Regions from separate parts of the Peribacillus sp. FSL K6-5616 genome, predicted to be linked through region 2. Evidence: riboswitches for the same ligand, from Rfam matches in the RefSeq annotation. Region 2 holds a riboswitch; each other region holds the start of a gene.
What was found. Region 2 has a riboswitch for preQ1 ahead of MHB45_RS17405 (VUT family protein). Riboswitches for the same ligand answer to the same signal wherever they lie in the genome.
Positions count from the first base shown of each region.

Region 1 (4,186 bases), 3.5 Mb from region 2:
CCATTAATAAGAAATTTAGTTTAATAGAACATTAAAAAGACGGTCCTTAAAAGACCGTCTTTGAGTTTGCAAACAAAAGGGTTCTAACTAAATTTTAAAACAAAGTTGATTGGAACGGAAGATGCGGGACTCCTGCGGGAAAAGCGAGTCCAAGGGAGACCCCGCAGGCGCAAAGGCGCCGAGGAGGCTCCTGGACCGCCCGCGGAAAGCGAGTGCCTGGAGTGGAATTAACGGTTAAATTGTCTACAGCTGAGACGCGCCTTAAAAAGACCGTCTTTTTTTATAAGGCTTTTAATATAATTACATTTCAATTAGATATTTTTCATTATAAAAATTTTAGTGCAAAAACTGGCATCTTGATTTTAGTGTCTTTTGAAAAAACAATTAAATGTGTTTTTAAGTAGGAGGGAATTGCTGTAAGAGGGTCGTTAATCGTGCATATGAAAAGTATTTTGGATAGTATTTAAGGTAAAAAAAAGCAGGTATCTATTGCGATGCCTGCTTTTTTATGCTTTCCATTGTTTTTCAACTTGATGAAGGGCTTGTTGTAAAATTACTTCATGATCAGTACCCGGTTTAGTTAGGACGTTAGTTTGATAAGATTTTCCTTGGAAATCAACTGTTACTGTAACTTTTACCATTATGCATCTTTCCTTTCCTGATTCAGAATTAAATGAGGTGGTTGTACCTATTTCTTTTATACCCGTGGCAGAAGGATAATCAAACATTTCAAAAGCAGTAAAATCGAGAAAGTTAATATTCAAAATTATCTGATATTTTTCAGGAGGTGTCAATACTTTTTTTTGACCTTCTCCATTTTCCGGTTAAATAAAAAACGACCTGGCTTATATACATGACAGCCAGGTCGTTTTTATTATACGAACTATATTCATATTTTAGTTAAAATAATACCGATTAATGCTGCAAGAACACCGGCAATTTGATAGGTTTTTAGTTTTTCCTTGAATATATAACATCCAGCGAATACGACAACCAAACAGTTCAGGCTGACGACAGGGAAAATGATGCTTGCGATGCCGGTATTCAAAGCAAAGAAATAACATCCATAGCCTATCATGCTTAAAAAGCCTACTAAGGAACCGATTTTGACTTCCTTTAGCTTGATTTTTTCTTTTTTAAAGGCTAGAGCCGAAAGAAGATAAAGCATTCCGCCTCCATACATTGATACAAGGATATCAAGGGAGTTTAAATGAAGACGTGTTGATGTCGTCATAAGAATGCCGAGCACACCAAAAGATAAGATGGAGAGTAATGTGTGCATCATCCATGGGACATATTGATGATTACCTTTTGCATTAGGTGTATATTGGATGACTAATGTAGCGATAAACATGCAGGCGATTCCACTCCACTGCAAGGAAGAAATATGTTCGTGGAAAATTAAAGCTGCACAGAGAATGGGGAATATGGCATTCGCTGCGATTAATGGAGATGTCAAGCTTGCCGGACCCTTTTCAAAGGCGCTTGCCATCTGGATGTTACCATTGGCGTTCAGTACACCAATTGCTGCACCAAGCATGATGGACAGCCAGTTCATCTGTAAACCATCCATTAATACTCCATAAACAATGGACAAAATAAATGCTGAAAAATAAAAGAAAAATTGGATATGTATCTTGGAATACCCTTTTCCGCTGCTCCATTTAAAAATGCTGTTATTGATTCCGAAACATAAACTCGTGATGAGTGCTGCAAAAATCCACATTGACTTAATCTCTTCCTTCATGTAGGATAAACTTCTTCTACATTTTAAGCTGAATGCCATCAAGAATCAAACCAAATTTAAAATGTATGATTGACAGATTAGATTATTTTTTCTATATTTACTATGACAATTTTAAAATATTTCCCGATAAACGGGAGAGGTTCATAGCATCACCCTCTTAAAAAAACTATGGCTTTGATATTTTTCGCGAATCAACCATATCTTTGAGGAGATATGGTTTTTGTTATATAGAGGCCCATTTTATGAATCTCCCTGAAATGTGGGATTAGGAGGACTTTTCATGTCTGGAAGAAAAGAAGAAGAATTAAAAAAAGATATCACACTGCTTGGGAATCAAGGAACAAAATATACATTCGACTATGCTCCTGAAATCCTTGAATCATTCGATAACAAGCATCCGAACCGGGATTATTTCGTCAAATTCAATTGCCCGGAATTCACTAGTTTATGTCCGATCACGGGCCAGCCGGACTTTGCTACCATTTACATCAGCTATATTCCCAGTGTGAAAATGGTGGAAAGCAAGTCTTTGAAACTTTATTTATTCAGCTTCCGCAATCATGGTGATTTCCATGAAGATTGCATGAACATCATCATGAATGATTTAATCGAATTGATGGACCCTAAATATATTGAAGTATGGGGCAAGTTTACACCAAGGGGCGGAATTTCCATCGACCCTTACACGAATTATGGGAAACTAGGTACGAAGTATGAGGAAATGGCGAATTACCGCTTGATGAATCATGACTTATACCCGGAAACCGTGGATAATCGCTAAAGAATGGAGAGACAATGGGCATATGCCCGTTGTCCTTTTTTTAGTTTATAGCTGATTTCGATCAGTGGTTCTGTCATTCTGTCCTTTTTAAAAGCACAAATGTCCTTCTATAATGGAATTTCCACTTGATTGTTTCGAGAAAAAGCGTAATAATAGGGAGAGTTAATTTTGACAGAATATTTACGAAAATAGGGGATGTCGAGATGAAAGTTGCAAAGTTTGGTGGAAGTTCACTTGCGTCAGGTGAACAGTTGAGGAAGGTATTCGAAATTGTTGTTTCTGATCCAGAGAGGAAGATTGTGGTCGTTTCCGCTCCAGGAAAACGCAATTCCGATGATATAAAGGTGACGGATTTATTGATTGAAGCTGCGGAACAGCAGCTGCGCGGGGATAACGGAGAGCATTTGATAGAAGATGTTGTATCCCGCTATGCGAGCATTGCTGAAGAGTTGGATATATCCGAGAGTGTCATCACAGGGATTCATGAAAATTTAATGGCACTGCTGCATGCAGATCAATCTAACCCGAAGCGCTATCTGGATGCCTTGAAGGCCGGTGGCGAGGATAATAATGCGAAGCTGGTCGCAGGTTATTTCCAAAGCCTTGGAGTGGAGGCACAGTATATCAATCCGAAGAAGGCAGGCTTGATCGTAACGGATGAAGGTGGATTTACCAGGGTGCTGCCAGAGTCTTATGATCGGTTATATGCTCTGCGTGATGAGCCAGGAATCGTTGTATTCCCAGGATTCTTCGGATATACATTAGATGGTGATGTGTTAACCTTCTCAAGAAGCGGTTCCGATATTACGGGTTCGATTCTTGCGAATGGGGTCAAAGCTGATTTGTATGAGAACTTTACGGACGTGGATGCCGTTTATGCGGTGAATCCAAATGTGGTTTCCAATCCGAAGGGAATCCGGGAACTGACCTATCGTGAGATGCGTGAGCTTTCTTATGCAGGTTTCTCGGTATTTCATGATGAGGCGCTGATTCCTGCATTCCGTGCGGGAATACCTGTCCATATCCAGAATACGAACAATCCGGCGGCACAAGGGACCCGCATTGTGAATGCACGGGATAATACGAACGGGCCGGTTATTGGGATTGCGAGTGATAAAGGATTTTGCAGTATTTACATTAGCAAATATTTGATGAACCGGGAAGTTGGTTTTGGCCGGAAACTGCTGCACATCCTCGAGGATTATGGAGTTTCATATGAGCATATTCCATCAGGCATCGATGATGTGACGCTTATTCTTAGGCAGGACCAGATGAAAGGGGATGCCGAGAAGAAAATCATTTCCCGAATCAAGAAAGAGCTTCATGCCGATGAAGTGAATGTGGAGCATGATCTTGCCTTGATCATGGTTGTAGGGGAAGGAATGCGCCATAATGTCGGTACAACGGCAAGAGCGTCAAAAGCCTTGGCCGAAGCAAAGGTGAATATTGAGATGATCAACCAGGGCTCTTCGGAGGTAAGCATGATGTTCGGTGTGAAAGGGCACAACGAAGAGACGGCAATTCAGGCATTATATCACGAGTTCTTTTGAGTATGAGCGTTTAGGGACCTCCTTTTAGAAGGGGGTTTTTTGCGATTAATCTTTTAATCACTATACATACCTTTTTATCTGGTTCTTTATGGTAGTGGCAATGACCGT
Region 1 is NZ_JBBOYT010000001.1:80,527-84,712, forward strand. It holds gene MHB45_RS00410 (YfmQ family protein) at 1-24, shown strand, start outside; gene MHB45_RS00415 (BA3454 family stress response protein) at 507-794, opposite strand; gene MHB45_RS00420 (EamA family transporter) at 890-1,747, opposite strand; PreQ1 riboswitch class I at 1,878-1,923, shown strand; gene queF (preQ(1) synthase) at 2,028-2,528, shown strand; gene MHB45_RS00430 (aspartate kinase) at 2,732-4,078, shown strand.
Region 1: another riboswitch for preQ1. It lies ahead of queF (preQ(1) synthase); the one in region 2 lies ahead of MHB45_RS17405 (VUT family protein).

Region 2 (4,186 bases):
TAGAGGGTATTGATGAGGTCAATCCAGGGAATATCGATTTGAATGATGAAGAGGAATTGGAAAAATTGGTGAAAAAGCAATATGAGCAAAATCAAAAGGGGGAAATAATTTTTACAGAAAAAAATCAGTGAAATCACCTGCCTGTAATGAGTAACTAATGGGGGAGGGGCAGTTATTGATAGTATTGGATAGTATCTATGGGGAACACATTGTAGAGGGAGTCCTGGAAGAGCTGATAGTAAGCAAACCGGTCCAAAGATTGAAAGGGATACATCAAGGTGGGGCAAGTTATTTAGTTAATGAGAAGTGGGATGTCACACGATTTGACCATTCGATTGGTGTGATGCTTTTAATAAAAGCGCTTGGAGGTTCATTAGAGGAACAAATCGCGGGCTTACTGCATGACGTATCCCATACTGCATTTTCACATGTCATTGATTTTGTTCTGGATTGTAAGGATGAAGATTATCATGAAAAGATATATGATCAAGTCATTATGGAATCCGAAATCCCATTTATACTGAAGGAATATGGATATGATTGTAAAGTCATTTTCCAATCAAAATGGGAATTGCTTGAACAACCAGCACCTGAGTTATGTGCAGATCGGGTAGATTATACTCTTCGGGATATGTATCAATATGGACATATCACCAGGGAATCCGTTAATGAATTTCTAGATCATGTCATCATAATAAATGGAAGGATGTATCTGGATAATATTGAATCGGCGGAATGGTTTGTGAAAACGTATTACAGCGAAGTTATTGATTTTTTCATGAACCCGCTTAATATATATGGCTATGATATCTTGGCAAAGACCTTAAAAGTGGCTTTAGCTAAAAAACTGATCAGCCTTGATAACTTACTCAGTACAGATGAAGAAGTTATGTCCTTGTTAAGCTTCACTGAAGACCATGCAGTGCAAAACCTGTTAAAACGGATCCATGGTAACGTAAAGGTGAAAGAAGATCAATTGGAATACGATATACATCGGAAAAATAAAATGCGCCTGATAGACCCTTCCGTTATTCAAGGAACCCAATTAGTAAGAGCATCCAGCTTATCGGAAAAAGTGAAGAAAATGGGAATTGAAGCCTATAAAAAAGCTTCAAAGGGCATATATCTAAAAGTGATTTCAGATTGAACTTTGTGTCAAATCATACGGAAAGTCAAAAACTCAAGGGTATCATTCATCCTTGAGTTTTTTCTCGGAAACATCTAAGTCTCCTCCCGTATAATCGAACATCTAGGAAAGAGCTAGATTAACGGATGCCTTATACATCTGAACCAGCAATCTTTAATAATTAAAAAACTAATGATGCTCTCAAAGTAGTAACGCCATTTTCTAAATAACCCTTTAAACAGGTTAATGTATATACCCAACCTTCTTTTTGTCCGATCATTTTGTTTATTATTTCAGGGTCGTCTTCACTCAATCCAGATTCGTTCACTTCAATGATCGTACTCGTTTTATCCAACTCTTTTAGTGTAATGGTAACAATCGTTTCTTGATCATTTCCGCCCCATGCAAACACGATTTTCCTATTTTCCTCTACTTCCAATACATGAATGACCACTTCAGCATCGTATTCGTTGTATCTCAATGTAGGCGTCCTGCCTTTTTCCCATCTTTCCGAACTTGATGAGAACCAGAAATTCCCGATTTTTTCAGGATTCACAATGGCTTCAAACACTTCAGTAGCTGGCTTGATTATCTTAAATTTCGTGATTATTTGGGTATCCATTACTAACTCAACTCTCTTTCAATGTGTTTTTATAGTTTCCGTTTAATTATCCCAGTCTACTGATATGGGCGGGAGGGTCCGTCCAGTTTCAAGCAAGCTCTTCAGGTTACTTAAAAGGGCTGGCCATCCATTATTCAAGCCTTCAAAGGTATTGTCATCATATACGAAATCCGTCTCCAATAGCTCCTCATGCCTAAGAATTAACTTCACAGTAGAATCGTCCATTTTCTGTAATTCAAAAGTGACCCGTGTAGGCTGCTCGCGAGGTGTTTCGTCTCCTGCCATGATCCATGTAAACGAGAGCAGGTGCAACGGCTCGCATTTAAGTACATGCCCATGATCGGTAATCCGTCCATCATCCAGCAAATATTTAACGGCTGACCCTTCTTGCCAGTCAGACTGTACTTGTAATCCGAAGTGGTATTTCTTCGTGACTTCACCACTCGTCAAGGCTTCCCAAAGCTTCTCTGGTGTGGTTGCGATATAAATAGGATAGACAAACGTAGTTTTTTTCATCATTCTTTTTCTCCTCGCCAAATAAGGTACAAGACTCTATCTTTGATTTTCGGCTTTTATATACAGCCGGTCAAGCAGTTTTATGCGACAGAAATCGGCAAAAGGGGGAAACAGGCCCATTGAAATAAATGGCTAAATCAATCGGTTTCAGCGAATACATACTTAAATCGACGGTATGGAAACTTCTTGATTTCCAACCGCTTTCAAGCTACGATGAATAAGGAAAATGATAATCCGCCCGGGCGGAAGAGGTTCTAGCTACCCTCTCAAAAAAACTAAGGAGAACAGGGCTCTTTCTTAGGGTGCTGTTTTTTCTGTATAAGGAGAATTAAGAAATGTTAAGAATTTTATTGTATTTAGTATCCATCATCACGGCGAATGTGGTTACAGCAGCTTTTGCGCCATTACATTTTGGCATGTTCATCATCCCGATGGGGACATTGCTCATCGGGGGAACCTTCATCTTCCGAGATCTGGTCCAGAATAAATTCGGCCGCGCGAAGACCTATATATGCATCGTCACTGCACTTATTTTATCTGCATGTGTATCATTTTTATTAGGAGATACGTTACTGATTGTGTTTGCTTCCGCATTATCCTTCGTGGTCGCAGAAACAGCGGATACGGAAATTTATACCCGTTTAAAGCTCCCGATGAGTTGGAGGGTGTTTTACAGCGGGATCGTTGGAGGATTTTTCGATTCAGTAATATTTGTCGTGATTGGCCTAAGTCCTCTGGGTGCCAATATATTGCCATGGGAAGCAGTACCAGCTGCGGTCATCGGCCAAATCATCGTTAAAACGATCATTCAGTCCATTGGTGCCGTATTGTTGGGACGAATCAACGTAGAACTGGAGAAACGTGTAGTCTCCAGTTAAATGCTAGGAGGGATGCACTCGATGGATGGAACCAAAAAAGAAGAAGAAAAATGCTATTGCCTCGAGGCCTTTCGTGAAAAATATGGCCCGCATGTTCAAGGGGAATGCATGAAGCTCTCCTGCGCCAATTATCGCAAGCATAAAGGAATAGACAAAAAAAGGACCTGATTAGGTCCTTTTTTTGCGTGATTGAAGTAACTCACGAGTAAACAGTGCCAAACTAAGTGTACAGTACGAATTCACGAGTAAAAGTGCGAAACTCACGAGTAAAAGTGCAAAATTCACGAGTAAAATTGCGAAACTCACGAGTAAAAGTGCGAAACTCACGAGTAAAACAGCAAAATTCACGAGTAAAAGTGCAAAACTCACGAGTAAAACAGCAAAATTCACGAGTAAAAGTGCGAAATTCACGAGTAAACGTGCGAAAACTAAGTGTGCAGTACGAATTCACGAGTAAAACAGCAAAAAAAGCTCCCTGGGCCGTTCCATTAATGGGTGCAGGAAGCTTTTTATTTGGTTTAGAATTGCTCTGCGCTTTTTCGAACTAATTTTTCCAGGAAGAAAAAGCATTCGCGTTTCCGCTCAAGTTCGGTTTGTCCATTTTCGGTGACATGATAATATTTCCTTCGGCCTGATTCGGACTCTTTCCAATGTCCTTTTATGAATTCTTTTTTTTCTAATCGTTTAAGGGCAGGGTAGAGGGTGCCTTCACTTATTTCATAGTTGCCCTTGCTCATTTGCTTCAGGATTTTGGTTATTTCATAGCCGTATAGCCTTTTTTGTGAAAGAAGTGAAAGCAAAAGGAGGTCAATGCTTCCCTTCATTAATTCTTTATCCATATAAAATCTCCTTCTTTTCATTTTTAAAGTGTAATACGTTGTACATCGTATCACAAGGTGCATTTTACTTTTCTTAAAAAAAATGGTTAAATGACGATTGCTAAATAAATTTAATCATAGTAAAATGTGCTTCGGAACGGATGAGTTGTGAAGAGTGTGGTAAGGATACTATATACATGATTTAATTGTTTTAATGAAAATACGG
Region 2 is NZ_JBBOYT010000001.1:3,625,487-3,629,672, reverse strand. It holds gene MHB45_RS17425 (hypothetical protein) at 1-131, shown strand, start outside; gene MHB45_RS17420 (HD domain-containing protein) at 176-1,147, shown strand; gene MHB45_RS17415 (SRPBCC family protein) at 1,308-1,748, opposite strand; gene MHB45_RS17410 (SRPBCC family protein) at 1,791-2,267, opposite strand; PreQ1 riboswitch class I at 2,507-2,549, shown strand; gene MHB45_RS17405 (VUT family protein) at 2,600-3,142, shown strand; gene MHB45_RS17400 (hypothetical protein) at 3,164-3,310, shown strand; gene MHB45_RS17395 (hypothetical protein) at 3,311-3,553, opposite strand; gene MHB45_RS17390 (PadR family transcriptional regulator) at 3,661-3,981, opposite strand.

Region 3 (4,186 bases), 3.6 Mb from region 2:
GCATCAGCATTGGATAAGGGTTGTGCTCAAACAATGATTTATAGCGTTGTTCGCTATCAAATAATTGATTCTCCGCGACAACTCTTTCAGATATATCCCTGCCAATGACGACTAAGCCTTTACGTGAACCATCTTCATTGAACAGGGGAACTTTAATCGTATCAAAGGTCTTGTGATTGCCATCGGGAAGAGGGATGATTTCCTCGCACCTAGTAATTTCCCCCTTTACCCACGTTTCTTCATCGGAAATTTCACAGTAGATCAACGATTCTTTATAAAATTCGGTGTATTCTGCGAGCTCACTGTCTCTTTTTCCCTTATAATCTACATGCTCCAATTGAAATAATTGCAGCCCGAAGGTATTGGATTCAAGCCATCGGCCATCCCCATCCTTGAAGTTAACGAAATCCACCATTGAATTGATGAGTGTGCGCCGACGTTGTTCCGCCTCTTTTAATCGTTTGAATTCTTCCTTTTTAGCTAAATAAAGATATAGAATTAAGCCTATTGATAAAAGGAAAACAATGCCTTCCGCCCTTTGGAGTTGAATGAAGACCTCTTTATTATGGATATTTGTAGTTAAAAAATAGTCGAATACGACTAATGTAAGAATCCCGGATAGGATATATATTGCTAAGATGGAGCGTTTGGACATGGAGATTCTCCCTGATTTTAAGACATTTCAAAGGTAAAATTACATACACATTTTAACAAACTATCGGAAAAAAATATATGCAGAATCTCTAAATAAAAAAAACAGGGGCCAATGTGGTCACCTGTTTTTTCTGAAGAAGGTTAGTTTCTTCTTCTTTTTTGCACGCTTATAGATCATGAAGAATAGTAAGAAGAGGAGTGCAAGAGCAGCTAGCGTATATTGGTTCATTTCAACAGATAGCAGCCCATAGGGAATCAGTGATAGGAAGAAAAAGTATATAAGGTTGCCAAGTGCCGTCGCCAATAAAAAGTCTTTGAAAGTGACGGTGCTGACTCCGGCTGCCAAGTTAATTAAGCTTGTGGGGATAAGCGGGAAAATCCTGCCTGTAAACACGTACATGAAGCCATGCTCCACTACAGATTCTTGCCACTTTTCACCAATCTTCTTTAAAAGAAGCTCCTGAAACCAGTTTCTTGCTGCATAAAAAATGAATCCTGAGGCAACAACACTTGTAAACCAACTCCATAGATAGCCATATATGAATCCGAATATCGTGACATTGATGGTCAGGAGCAAAATTAAGGGGATGATTGTAAAAGAATTTTGTACAAACATCAATACGAATGTCACAATAAATGTAAGCAAAAGATTTTCCTTCAATATGCCAATCACAGAATCCAAATCACTTTTCCAAACCAAAGTGAACAGTTCTGCATTAGAGTATATAAAAATTGCGATTACAAGTAGACCGATTATGGTCAGGACTTTTTTCAAAGGGCCACCACCATTCTTACTAATAGTTTATCATTTTCGAGTTCAATGGTGAAAAAAAAGAGCTGCCGCATCATGCAGACAGCTCTTTTCCATTATAGTGGCTTAACGGCGCGAAGATTCCTTTTAAAGCCACTTTTCAAACTGAATTCTTTTGTTCATTCCATAAATGATTGGCGCGCCAATCAAAAGGACAACGAACTCACCGACAGCTGTAGTCATCCAGCTTAGCCAGAATGGCAAACCAAAGGCAAGGTTCAGTTCAATTGCAATTAAAAACATTGTGAACGTGAAAAAGATAATCGTAGCGATCATACGTCCTTTAATGCCTTTTATGAAACGAGAAACATAAATGACAAGCAATAAGGCGAGCAGGGATTGCCCCACCCCAAAAATCAAATCATATGGCACCATCGGCGAAAAGAGCAGATTCGATATGAAGACTCCTCCAACGATACCGTAGATATATTTTTTATTGAATACAATCAGATGATTCAACATTTCCGGTACACGGAATTGGAACATCTCAAAAGCTATTGGTTTAAACACCAATGAGACCGCCACATACAAGGCAGCCAATAACCCGTTTATCACGAGTGTACGAACATTCATTTTACTCTCTCCCTAGTTTTTTATCGTGGGATGGTTACGAACCACGTGCAGGCGTTTACCCGATGATTAATAGTATCCCATGTAAGCTTGTTTCGTCAATTTGTAAAGAATGGTTTTAATTTATAGGTTTCCAATCAGATGAAGCAGCACAATTGGATTTTGAATTTTTGCAATGAAGGATGATATTATTTCAATATGTACATAAAAAGGAGTGAATATTAATATGTCGATCGAAAGTGTCAAAAGCCATTTTAAACAATGGAATCGGGAAGGCGACGTAAAGGAGTTCGAATCATCTAGTGCAACGGTGATTGAGGCAGCGGAAACCATCGGTGTTATCCCAGCGCGGATTGCCAAGACCCTTTCCTTTAAAGGGGAGGGTGAACACGCGATTTTGGTCGTTGCCGCAGGGGACGCGAAAGTGGATAATAAGAAATTTCGTCAGACGTTCGGTTTCAAGGCACGAATGCTTTCACCTGATGAAGTGCTTGCACAGACCGGCCATGCAATCGGAGGCGTTTGCCCGTTTGGCCTGGCAAACGATTTAGCTGTTTTTCTTGATGTATCGATGAAGCGCTTCGAGTCATTGTTTCCGGCTTGCGGCAGTTCAAACTCTGCAATAGAACTTACACTCGCTGAATTATTTGAATATTCAGGTGCCAAGGATTGGGTGGATGTTTGTAAGGGGTGGGAAGAAAAAGGGAATGTGGAAACGGCGGCAGGAAATGCAGTTGATGGCATTTGATGAATGGGATGGAGTCCACTAAAGTGAATTTTATTTGCGGGGGGCCGCATGCATTTCTATTATTAAAGCGGAAAATGGGCAGAAAGTGTTCCTGATCGGAGGTTGAAAGATGTTAAATGGAAGCGAAAGAAAAAGCAATAGCAGCTATCTGAGTCTTAAAACTCTTTATGAAGAAAATATAACGGTTAAGAGCATTGCCCAGGAGCTTGTGTTTTGCCATAAAAACGATCTGGCGCTGGATATCCAGAAAGCAATGAAAAAAAAGAATTTTGATATATTGGCAGTCCAAGATCAAGGGGAAATCATCGGATATATCGAAAGGCAAGAACTAGGTGAGGGAAGTATTTCTGAATATATGAGAAACTTCTCACCAAGGGAAATGGTTTCGAATTCAACCCCTTTGATCCAGCTTCTCCATATTTTTAAGAATAAGACAAGGGTGTTCGTACTAGAGAATAATTCAATTAAAATGTTGATTACCCATGCCGACCTCCAAAAGCCTCCGATCAGGATGCTGATATTCGGATATATTACCTTATTGGAAATGAGGATGAGCGATATCATCCTGGATAGATTCGGCGATGGCAGCTGGTATCCAATGATCAGCGAAGACCGTTTAGAAAAGGCAACCGAATTATATAAAAGGAGAATCGATAAAAATGAGGATATCAATATAATAGAGTGCCTGCAAATCAGTGATAAATTCGATATTATACATAAAGATAAAGAATTGAGGCACTTCTTCCAAATCCCTTCGAAAAGTAAAGGGAGGAAGGATGCGAATGCCATCCGAAAATTACGGGATAAGATTTCCCATGCTAATGAACTGGGTCTGGACATGTCATGGATGGAAATCATCGAGGTTGTCGAGTCCTGCGGCCGACTGCTCGAAATCTCTGAATCCTATCCTTATGAAAAATAAGATCCGGCTAATCATGCTGGTTCTTTTTTTTGCGCATCCAGATAGAAAAAAACTGCCCGTATCAGGCAGTCTCCCCGAAAAACTCAAAACTCCGGCAGTTGATCCAGGTTATTTTCTTTTATCCCATCGGGCTCACTCCGTAATATGTCACGTCCATATTTATGAAAGACGTCAACGTTGGCCAGGTTGCCAGCTTTGGCTTCCGCAAGGGCTGTGGGGTAGTCGAGTTCGCGGCCGGAGTCCGTCTTGATGGCGATAATATTGTCCTCTTCATTTTTCCTTACGGCGATGATTTCCTCTTTTCCTGCTGCTGAATCACTTTGGTTTGCTTGCGGTGTTCCCTGCTGTTTATATGACTCATAGGCTTCTTCAAATTGGTCCATGTTTTAGACACCTCCTATTTATAGGGTGAACCATTTTTCCTGCAATATACAAACCGGATTTCGTCCAACTTGGGCCGTTAATTCGTCCAAATGGGCCG
Region 3 is NZ_JBBOYT010000001.1:10,657-14,842, forward strand. It holds gene MHB45_RS00055 (PAS domain-containing sensor histidine kinase) at 1-655, opposite strand, end outside; gene MHB45_RS00060 (TVP38/TMEM64 family protein) at 773-1,429, opposite strand; gene MHB45_RS00065 (QueT transporter family protein) at 1,553-2,038, opposite strand; PreQ1 riboswitch class I at 2,045-2,089, opposite strand; gene MHB45_RS00070 (YbaK/EbsC family protein) at 2,262-2,783, shown strand; gene MHB45_RS00075 (hypothetical protein) at 2,893-3,705, shown strand; gene MHB45_RS00080 (DUF3892 domain-containing protein) at 3,789-4,088, opposite strand.
Region 3: another riboswitch for preQ1. It lies ahead of MHB45_RS00065 (QueT transporter family protein); the one in region 2 lies ahead of MHB45_RS17405 (VUT family protein).